DNA from 3 places in the Shewanella sediminis HAW-EB3 genome. Region 1 is predicted to be linked to each of the others. Evidence: predicted binding sites of a transcription regulator. Region 1 holds the regulator's gene; each other region holds the start of a gene.
The links. The regulator sigma-54, encoded in region 1, starts transcription at its own class of promoters, with help from an activator protein. The targets are predictions, from matches to a motif close to GTTGGCACGNNNNTNGNNT.
Positions count from the first base shown of each region.

Region 2: a site for sigma-54 is predicted at 1,594-1,612, ahead of pdsR (proteobacterial dedicated sortase system response regulator). Genes of this name have one in related genera too.
Region 3: a site for sigma-54 is predicted at 2,086-2,104, ahead of SSED_RS04800 (P-II family nitrogen regulator). Genes of this name have one in related genera too.

Region 1 covers NC_009831.1:869,753-873,034, reverse strand. Annotated here, with positions in the region: gene lptA (lipopolysaccharide transport periplasmic protein LptA) at 1-222, shown strand, start outside; gene lptB (LPS export ABC transporter ATP-binding protein) at 219-950, shown strand; gene SSED_RS03735 (RNA polymerase factor sigma-54) at 1,091-2,584, shown strand; gene hpf (ribosome hibernation promoting factor) at 2,651-2,938, shown strand; gene ptsN (PTS IIA-like nitrogen regulatory protein PtsN) at 2,941-3,282, shown strand, end outside.
Region 2 covers NC_009831.1:3,032,326-3,035,607, forward strand. Annotated here, with positions in the region: gene SSED_RS13095 (marine proteobacterial sortase target protein) at 1-686, opposite strand, end outside; gene pdsO (sortase-associated OmpA-like protein PdsO) at 716-1,453, opposite strand; gene pdsR (proteobacterial dedicated sortase system response regulator) at 1,779-2,471, shown strand; gene pdsS (proteobacterial dedicated sortase system histidine kinase) at 2,548-3,282, shown strand, end outside.
Region 3 covers NC_009831.1:1,114,598-1,117,879, reverse strand. Annotated here, with positions in the region: gene SSED_RS04810 (hypothetical protein) at 1-312, opposite strand, end outside; gene SSED_RS04805 (ammonium transporter AmtB) at 430-1,680, opposite strand; gene SSED_RS04800 (P-II family nitrogen regulator) at 1,693-2,031, opposite strand; gene SSED_RS04795 (hydrolase) at 2,305-2,847, shown strand; gene nrfA (ammonia-forming nitrite reductase cytochrome c552 subunit) at 3,031-3,282, opposite strand, start outside.

The sequences.
Region 1 (3,282 bases):
GCTGAAAGTACCGGCAATGACAGAGTGATCACCATCATTCAACCTGAAAACTATCAGGAAGAGACAAAGCCTGAACAGCAAATACCAACACCATCAGATGAGCCAGAAAACTATCAGGAAGAGACAAAACCTGAGACAAAAACTCTAACACCATCAGATGAACCTGAGACGAAAAAAGAGACTCAGCCGGAACAAACGACTATAAAACAGGAGCCAAAATGAGCGAGATGACGCTAAAGGCCGTTAACCTCGCCAAGAGCTATAAGAGTCGTGCCGTAGTACAAGATGTGAGTCTCACAGTAAAAACAGGGCAAATTGTCGGCCTGTTAGGCCCAAATGGTGCGGGAAAAACCACCACATTTTATATGGTGGTCGGCTTAGTGCAGAGCGATAAGGGACGCATCTTTATCGACGAGGATGACCTGACCTTAGATCCCATGCATCTACGCGCCAGAAAAGGGATAGGTTATCTGCCTCAAGAAGCCAGTATTTTCCGTAAACTGTCCGTCAGAGATAACATCATGGCGGTATTACAGACCCGCTCTGAGATGAGTAACAATGAACGCGAAGAGCAGCTCGAACACCTGTTAGAAGAGTTCCATATTACTCATATCAGAGACAGTCTCGGTATGGCCTTGTCTGGTGGTGAACGTCGACGAGTCGAAATTGCACGAGCTTTGGCGGCGAATCCAAAATTTATCTTGCTCGATGAACCTTTTGCCGGCGTCGATCCGATTTCCGTTATCGACATCAAGAAAATCATCTTACAGCTCAAGAGTCGAGGCCTTGGCGTGCTAATAACAGACCATAACGTTCGTGAAACACTGGACGTTTGTGAACACGCCTACATCGTGAGTCACGGAAACTTAATAGCAGAAGGCACCCCTGCCGAAATCTTGGACAATCAGCAGGTACGGGCTGTGTACTTAGGTGAACAATTCAAGCTATAGTTAATCTATAGCATCGATTTTCAAGTAACAGATTCGTTAAGACTCGCAAACAGATAGCGAGTTAAGGGGGCAGAGAAACCCCAAAAATTATTTAGCAGGCTTTCTCATTTTATAATTACAAAATAAGGGAATAGCGGTAAATGAAAGCGTCACTCCAGCTCAAAATGGGTCAGCAGTTAACCATGACACCACAGCTGCAACAGGCAATACGCCTTTTGCAGCTTTCGTCGCTGGAACTGCAACAAGAGATCCAACAAGCATTAGACTCCAACCCACTACTTGAGTTGGATGAAGAGCAAGTCGATGCAGAGCCCGTCAATAGTGATAGTAAAGCCAGTGATGAGCCTGAATATAGCGCCTCAGCAGAAGGTGATACAGATAACGAAGGCCCACAAGATAGCTCAGCCGTCGAGACATCCGATGCACTGACCCAAGATTCCATGCCAGAAGATCTTCCCATGGATACCACGTGGGACGAGGTCTATACTGCGACCCCAAACTCCAGTTCCGGGGCAATGCGCGACGACGATATGCCCTTTCAAGGTGAAACCAGCGAAGGCTTATATGAACACCTTGAATGGCAAAAAAACCTCACCCCTTTCTCCGATAATGATCTAGCCATCGCCACCGCCATTATCGACGCCATCGACGAACGCGGTTACCTGACTCAAAGTGTCGACGATATTCTCGAGGCAATGGGCGACCCTGAAATTGAACAGGATGAAGTTGAAGCCGTACTCAAGCGTGTTCAGCATTTCGATCCTATCGGTATTGCGGCAAGAGATCTCAGTGAATGCCTCTCGATTCAGCTCGCCCAATATGCCGACACGACTCCTCATATCGGCAATGCCAAACTCTTGATCAAAGAACATTTAGACCTTATTGCCGGACGTGATTTCCGTCTGCTAATGCGCAAGACTAAATTGAAAGAAGATGATCTCAGAGAGGCGATTGCACTGATCCAGACGCTGAACCCAAGACCGGGACTGGCCATTACTCCTGGGCGAGATGAGTATGTGATCCCGGACGTCACCGTGACCAAAAAGAAAGGTCGCTGGGTCGTGGAGTTAAACCCGGATTATATGCCTAAGATTAATGTCAATCAGCACTATGCCTCCATGGCCAGAAGCACAAAGAATCAAGCCGATGGGCAATATATCCGAGGTCACCTGCAAGAAGCCAAGTGGTTTATTAAGAGCCTGGAAAGTCGTAATGAGACCCTGCTGAAAGTCTCTAACTGCATAGTGAAATTTCAACAAGGTTTCTTCGAGTTCGGTGAAGAAGCGATGAAGCCTATGGTGCTGAACGACATCGCCGAAGCGGTTGAAATGCATGAATCGACCATTTCACGTGTCACAACACAGAAGTATATGCACACCCCCAGAGGGATATTTGAATTGAAGTACTTCTTCTCCAGTCATGTCGGTACGGATGATGGTGGAGAATGTTCATCGACTGCGATACGCGCTTTCATTAAGAAGTTGATCGCAGCCGAAAACCAGAAGAAACCCCTGAGCGACAGCAAAATGGCGACGCTACTGGGGGAACAGGGGATCAAAGTGGCGAGGCGAACGATTGCCAAATATCGTGAAGCTCTGCTCATCCCCCCATCGAATCAGCGTAAGAGTTTATAAAGCGTTATTGAGATCATAAGCAAGCGTTAGTTTACATAACACAATCGGAAACGGAGGAGTAATTCTATGCAAATAAACCTAACAGGGCACCACATTGAAATTACAACATCACTACGTCAATACGTTGAAGAAAAGTTTACTAAACTTGAACGGCATTTCGATCAGATCAATAATGTGCACGTTATTTTAAATGTTCAGAAAATGCAGCAAAAGGCGGAAGCAAAACTCCACCTTTCCGGTGGTGAGGTTTTTGCTACGTCTGAAAATGCGGACATGTATGCCGCAATTGACTCCCTGATTGATAAGCTAGACCGTCAGGTTATTAAACACAAAGAGAAGCTAACAAAACATTAATAATGGAACTTAGTAAGATCCTGCAGCCGGAGTGCACAACCTGCGCCACTCCGGGCAGTAAGAAAAAGGTACTGGAACTTATCAGCGATCTTGCGGCTGTCCAGTACCCGACCCTTACCTCTCAAGAGATATTTGAAAGCCTTTTGGCTAGAGAGAAGATGGGCAGCACGGGGATAGGTAATGGTATTGCAATTCCTCACGGGAGATTAACCAATATAAGTCAACCAGTTGCAGTTCTAATCAAGTGTGAAGAGCCTATCGCTTTCGACTCGATTGATAAACAGCCGGTAGATATACTATTTGCGCTATTAGTGCCTGCGGATCAATGTGAGCAGCATTTGAGT
Region 2 (3,282 bases), 2.2 Mb from region 1:
TCTCCGGTGAGACCTCGGTACTGAAAATCCTGATATTGAAAACCTTGGTTCTGAAAGTCATCAGGCTGTTTACTGCCGCCTTGAGGGTAATATCGTGGATTAACGACCATAGGAAACCTGAGGCTAAACTCACCCTCGTCATAGTCCACCAGTTCCTGATAGCTTATCTCCACTACTAAAAGCTCATCGGGCCCTAGGTTGGCAACAGAGGTTTTAAAAATGTTGGGGCGATTGTGCTCGACCAGGCTCGCTCGCTTACCCGCACTCTTTGCCTGCTCATATATTTTCTTTGCCTCCAACCGCTCCTTAATCTGCCCCTCTATGACTCGGGAGCCGATGAGTAACTTCATACCATCTACCGCGGCTTCATTAGGAAGAGGAAAAAGATAGCTGCCATTTAGCCATTCGCCGCTGAGATTTTTAAATGTCTGTTTCACCTTAACCCGATTCACCCACCCCGAAACCGTCATCTGAACTTCAGTTTCAAGGGGGAGCGACATCGATACTTGCGATCCGCCGTCCTGATCTGCCACTCGATAGACGAAGCTGCCCTGACTGAGCTCGGCATCAAATGATGCTTTCACATTCATCGATGGCAACAGCAATGCGCCTATAAGAAGGAGGAAGCCGAGAGCCCCCCGGTTGGGGGCTCCTTGACTGGTAGCCGATACCACATCAATTTTCATACGCATATTCCTTTATAATGAAAATCAATCTAATTGTTGGCAGTCAGTGCAGACCCTGTCGATAGCAGCTTGACGGTCACTCTTCGGTCGAAAAAGTCATTTTCGAAGCTCTGCTCTTCCGTCATCGGCGCGCTGGCCCCATAGGCCCTGAAGTCCAGGCGACTCTCATCTATCCCTTGATTGACCAGATAGGTTTTAACCTCGGCAACCCGCTGCTCAGATAAAGCCTGGTTATAGGTACTGTCCCCTCTCCTGTCGGCATATCCGGTCAAATCGAGTCTTAACTCGGGAGAAAGTGACATGGCATAGGCCACCTCATCGAGCTGCAATTTGAAGTGAGGGACAAGTTCAGATGATCCGGTTTTAAACTGTACATTCAAGCCCAACGAGAGTTCGGCGAGTTTTTGCTGATCTTCGGCTTTCAACTGGGCTAACTCATGTTGCGCCGAATCATATCGGTTCGATATTGCCATCAATGACCGATTCTCATCGCTGAGTTGATTCATTTTTGACTCCTGCATTGCCAGCTGCGCTTGCTGTGAGTAGAGCTCAGATTCATCACCGACTGACTTACCTATGATGGTGCCGGTAAATGCACCAATAATTGCCCCCACCGGACCGGCAACAACGGCGCCAAGCACAATCCCTGAGCTGAGTCCTATCAACTCTTCGTGATGCTGACGCTCTTCGCTTGTGTCCGATGCATAACTGACATTTGAAAGGGTTAAACTGCTGACAACCATTGCTGCGATAATCTGCTTCTTCATTTTGTTTTTCCTAATCTTGTTATTGACATAAATGAGTCGTCGACATCGGTAGTTCTTATCTCGACGCCGTTTCGATGTGTGTATTAAACAAGATGTAAATGTCGAAGGAAGGGATGAAAAATGGCATTACACATATGAATTGTGGCAAGAAAATGGCAATTGCCTTGGCTATCTTTTATCGCCCTGTTTTTCCTGTATAGTCACTGGCAATAAGACAAGGTATTCAGGCGTGCCACCGGTGAAACCTATAGCAATCGCAGAAGGTAAAGCGGTATTTCCAGAGCGTTGAATACCTATTACAACATCAAGGTTATTTTTAATGTCAATCAAACGTATTGCGATCGTAGAAGATGAAGCGGCTATCCGGGAGAATTATAAAGAGGTGCTGCAACAGCAAGGCTACAGTGTGCAAGCCTATCCCAACCGCCCCACTGCCATGCAGGCATTTTGTACCCGATTGCCGGATCTTGCGATTATCGATATCGGACTCGAGGATGAAATCGACGGCGGGTTCACCCTGTGTCAATCTCTGCGAGCCCTGTCCAGTAATCTGCCTATCATCTTCTTAACGGCCAGAGACAGTGACTTCGATACCGTGTGTGGCCTTCGTCTTGGCGCCGATGATTACTTGAGTAAAGACGTCAGTTTCCCGCACCTAATTGCCAGACTTGCGGCTCTTTTCAGACGCTCAGATCTTCAAGATGCTGCTCAGTCAGATGACAATTTACTCGAAAGAGATGCATTGACCATAGACGCTAACCGCATGCAAGTTTACTGGAATAACGTGCCAATCGAACTCACAGTCACCGAATTTTGGATGGTTCATGCCCTCGCAAAGCGACCCGGTCATGTTAAAAACCGTCAGGAGTTGATGCAGGAGGCGAAAATATTCGTCGATGACAGCACCATCACCTCCCATGTGAAGCGGATCCGAAAAAAATTCGTGGCTCAAGATGAGAAATTTGATTGCATAGATACCGTTTACGGCATGGGTTATCGCTGGGATCCCCAGGGGTAACCGATGGCAGACTCATCTAGATCAACCAGAGCGCCTGTGGACATATTTCCATCTATCTCAATTGAGCTAATCAAGCATGTTTAACCTCCCTGTAGGCCTTCGAACCAAGGTTGCGGTCCTCTCCCTTTTTCTGCTCTGCCTTCCCTGGCTGGGCTACCAATATGTATGGGAGATGGAGAAGTACCTGAGACACGGACAGGAAAAAACCCTCGAAGGCACGACACAGGCGCTGGCGACCGCCCTGCATGAGAGGCCAAAACTTTTTGACAGTCAGGCGAGCTTTTTAACTCAGGTTCAACAGGGGCGGGATCTCTATGCCTATCCACTGGCTGGCCCGATCCAGCTCGATGGTAAGTTGTCAGATTGGGCTCCCTATCGTCATAAAAGCATCGAGTATGGTAAAAACCATCAGATATTTAAAGCCGATCCTAATACTCCCTTAACCGTCAGCTTTACCCATATGGTGGGTAAGTATTCGGGTTACCTTTATAGCTTCTTCGAGGTCACAGATCCCAATGTCGTCTATCGCGGCAAAAACACATTACGAATCGATCAGAACGATCACCTCACCATAGCCACACTCGCCCCCGACGGTGTATTTAAACGTTACATCATATCGACCATTAAGGACGGTTGGATCAGCGCCTTCGAGTTACCCGAAGACCCCTCCCTCAGCACGCCGGTCAAACCTGAGATTCAGATTCAGGGTAAATGGAAAAAGACCAAACAGGGCTATAATGTCGAACTGCGAATGCCTCTGGATATGGTTGGCAGTAAGCTAGGGTTTGCGATACACGATGTGAATAATCTC
Region 3 (3,282 bases), 240 kb from region 1:
AATATAGAGTTCTTTATTCTGATACTGATAGGGCCTGAAGAAATTGCCACCACAGGAGTAGTAGGCATAGGGACGCACCATAGGTATGCAGCCTATAGGCAGTGACTGCAGGATGTTAATTTGCTGCTGCATCCTCAGTGCTTGGCGCCATTCATCCTCACGCAATACCTGATCTCTTACCGCGAAAGCATCGAAAGGCTCACTCGATTTTCGTACCACGACCTGCCCCGCCTCAATGGGCACAGAAACGCCAGCCACCACTGCCACGGCTAAGATAAGCATCACTTGCTTCTGCCTTAAAAGATCAAACATACCCTTTGCTCCTGATTCCGAACCAGTACGAAAAGCACCCACTTTGTTCATCATACAAAAAAACAGGGTTTATACCAATCGGTATAAGCCCTGTTTTCAGCCACCAAGAGTCTGTATTTAGCGTGCGCTTTTCACCGAAACAAATTCAGGATAAGCGTCGATACCACAATCTGAGGCATCCATTCCCTTATACTCCTCCTCTTCGCTAACGCGGATCCCCATAGTCAGCTTTAACAGATACCAGGCTGCAAATGAGGCCGCAAATACCCAGGCAAAAATAACACCTGCGCCATAAAGTTGCCCCAGAATCGTGGCATCAGCATTTGAGAAAGGAACCAAGATCAAACCGAAGAAACCTGCAACGCCGTGAACTGAAATAGCGCCCACCGGATCATCAATTTTAACCCTATCTAACGCCACAATAGAGAAGATAACCAGACCACCAGCAGCAAGGCCTATGACGCCGGCAAAGGCGATAGAAGGTGACAATGGGTCCGCCGTAATAGCAACCAGTCCGGCTAACGCGCCGTTTAGTATCATGGTCAGATCAGCCTTTCCCCAAACCACCTTACATACGACTAACGCAGATACCGCCCCGAATGCCGCTGCAGAATTAGTATTCAGGAATATCTTAGCGACAGCCGTTGCGTTCTCAGCGTCTGATAACAGCAATTGCGAGCCACCATTGAAACCGAACCAGCCCATCCATAGAATAAACATGCCTAATGTCGCCATGGGTAAGTTTGAACCCGGAATAGGATTCACCTGACCGTTAGCACTGTATTTACCTTTACGTGCACCCAGTAGGAGTACACCGGCAATGGCTGCAGCCGCACCAGCCATATGCACGATACCACTACCGGCAAAATCGACAAATCCAGCTTCAGAGAGAAAGCCTCCTCCCCAGGTCCAATAACCTTCTACCGGATAGATAAAACCCGTCATTACGACGGAAAAAGCCAAGAATGCCCAGAGCTTCATACGCTCGGCAACTGCACCAGACACGATTGACATCGCCGTGGCGACGAAGACAACTTGAAAGAAGAAATCCGACTCCAGAGCATGGTCGGCATCACTCGCCTGAATTCCAATTAAGGTACTGATAGATGGTAACCAGCCGCCTTCGCCATTATCTACATACATGATGTTATACCCGACTATCAGATACATCACGCAGGCGATGGAGTAGAGGCAGACGTTCTTAGTTAAGATCTCGGTCGTGTTTTTAGACCTGACAAGGCCAGCCTCAAGCATGGCAAACCCAGCCGCCATCCACATCACTAAAGCACCAGAAATTAAAAAGTAAAAAGTATCTAACGCAAATCGTAATTCTGAAACCGTCACACCTAGTTTGACTAAATCTTCCATCACGTTTCTCCTCTAAAGTGCTTCGCTATCAGACTCACCCGTACGAATACGGATAACCTGCTCAAGATCGGTGACAAAAATTTTGCCATCTCCAATTTTTCCGGTACGTGCGGCATTGATAATGGACTCAATTAACAACTCGAGATTTTCAGCTTTAGTCGCTATATCAAGTTTAACTTTTGGCAGAAAGTCCACCTGATATTCGGCACCTCTATACAGCTCAGTATGTCCCTTCTGGCGACCGAAACCTTTAACCTCTGTTACCGTCATTCCTTCAATCCCTACCCCCGCGATGGCTTCGCGGACATCATCCAACTTGAATGGTTTAATGATTGCACTGACCAGTTTCATACGACCTCCAAAATAAAATTATTCTTAGTTTCTACGCACTTCTACAGATGACTAATTCAATCATCAGGCCAAGTTAACAAAACTATAACTTTTAATGTGTTACCTAAACCCCATGACCTTTCTATGGTTTTTTATGCACCAAACAAGTGCGTTTATTCAGCAGGCGCACAAAGTTAGCGCAGTAAAAATTACATGCTTGTTAGACCAAAAGACAATTGGACTGTGCGCCGTAGAAGCTATGATGAATTCATCGTTAATTTGGAGGGACCCCCTATGTTAAAACCTGAAGAGTGTGTATTCGTTGTCGTCGATATTCAGGGAACGCTGGCAAACGTCATGGAGAGAAGTGAGCCGTTACACCAAACGGTACTCAAGCTCATTCAGGGGTTAAGGCTCTTCGATATTCCGACCTTATGGCTGGAGCAGCTTCCGGATAAATTAGGCAAGACCAGTCCAATACTGTATGAACAGCTGATCGAAACTTCCCATCCCATCAGCAAGCAGCATTTCAGCGGCTGGAACAGCCAGGAGTTCAGAGCAAAGTTGATGAACTTGAATCGCAAGCAGATCATATTAGTCGGCATTGAAACCCATGTTTGTGTCTATCAAACCTGCAGAGATTTGCTTGATAACGATTTTGGTGTTCACTTAGTGATAGACGCATTGTCATCCAGAACCGCCGAGAACAAACAGATAGGCATTGAGATGATGCAAACGAGAGGAGCTCATATCACCAATATGGAGTCACTGCTATTTGAGCTACAACATGAAGCTGTTGGGGAGAGGTTTAAACAGCTACTGAGATTAATCAAATAGCGTCTTAGCATACTGCTTAGGAGTCAAAGAATCAGGCGTAGCTAATCCGGGTATTATTTTTGACCGTCAGTAAAAGAGTTCGAACGACATATCTCAGGATAATACCAATAAAAAAGCCCTCGTCGTATGACGAGGGCTTTTGCTATGCAGGTCTTTCAATTGCTCTATACAGAGCAAACTCGCTTAGTAAGTCGCTTCACGCTTCTTAGCTTCGGCTTCCCACTTAGGAAGAGTATTCTTCTTGAAGTCAGCCTTGTCAGCGTTCATCTTCTTCATATCCATACCTAGGGCAGCTTGTGCTTTAGCCTTGGTAGAAGTATCAGGGTAAGCAATTGGTTGCTTAACACCTTTAACAGCAAGTAGTTGAGCTAGCTTGATGCGAGCATCGGCCGCTTTATCTACTGAAGTACCTAATACACGTAGCGCTTCATCAGG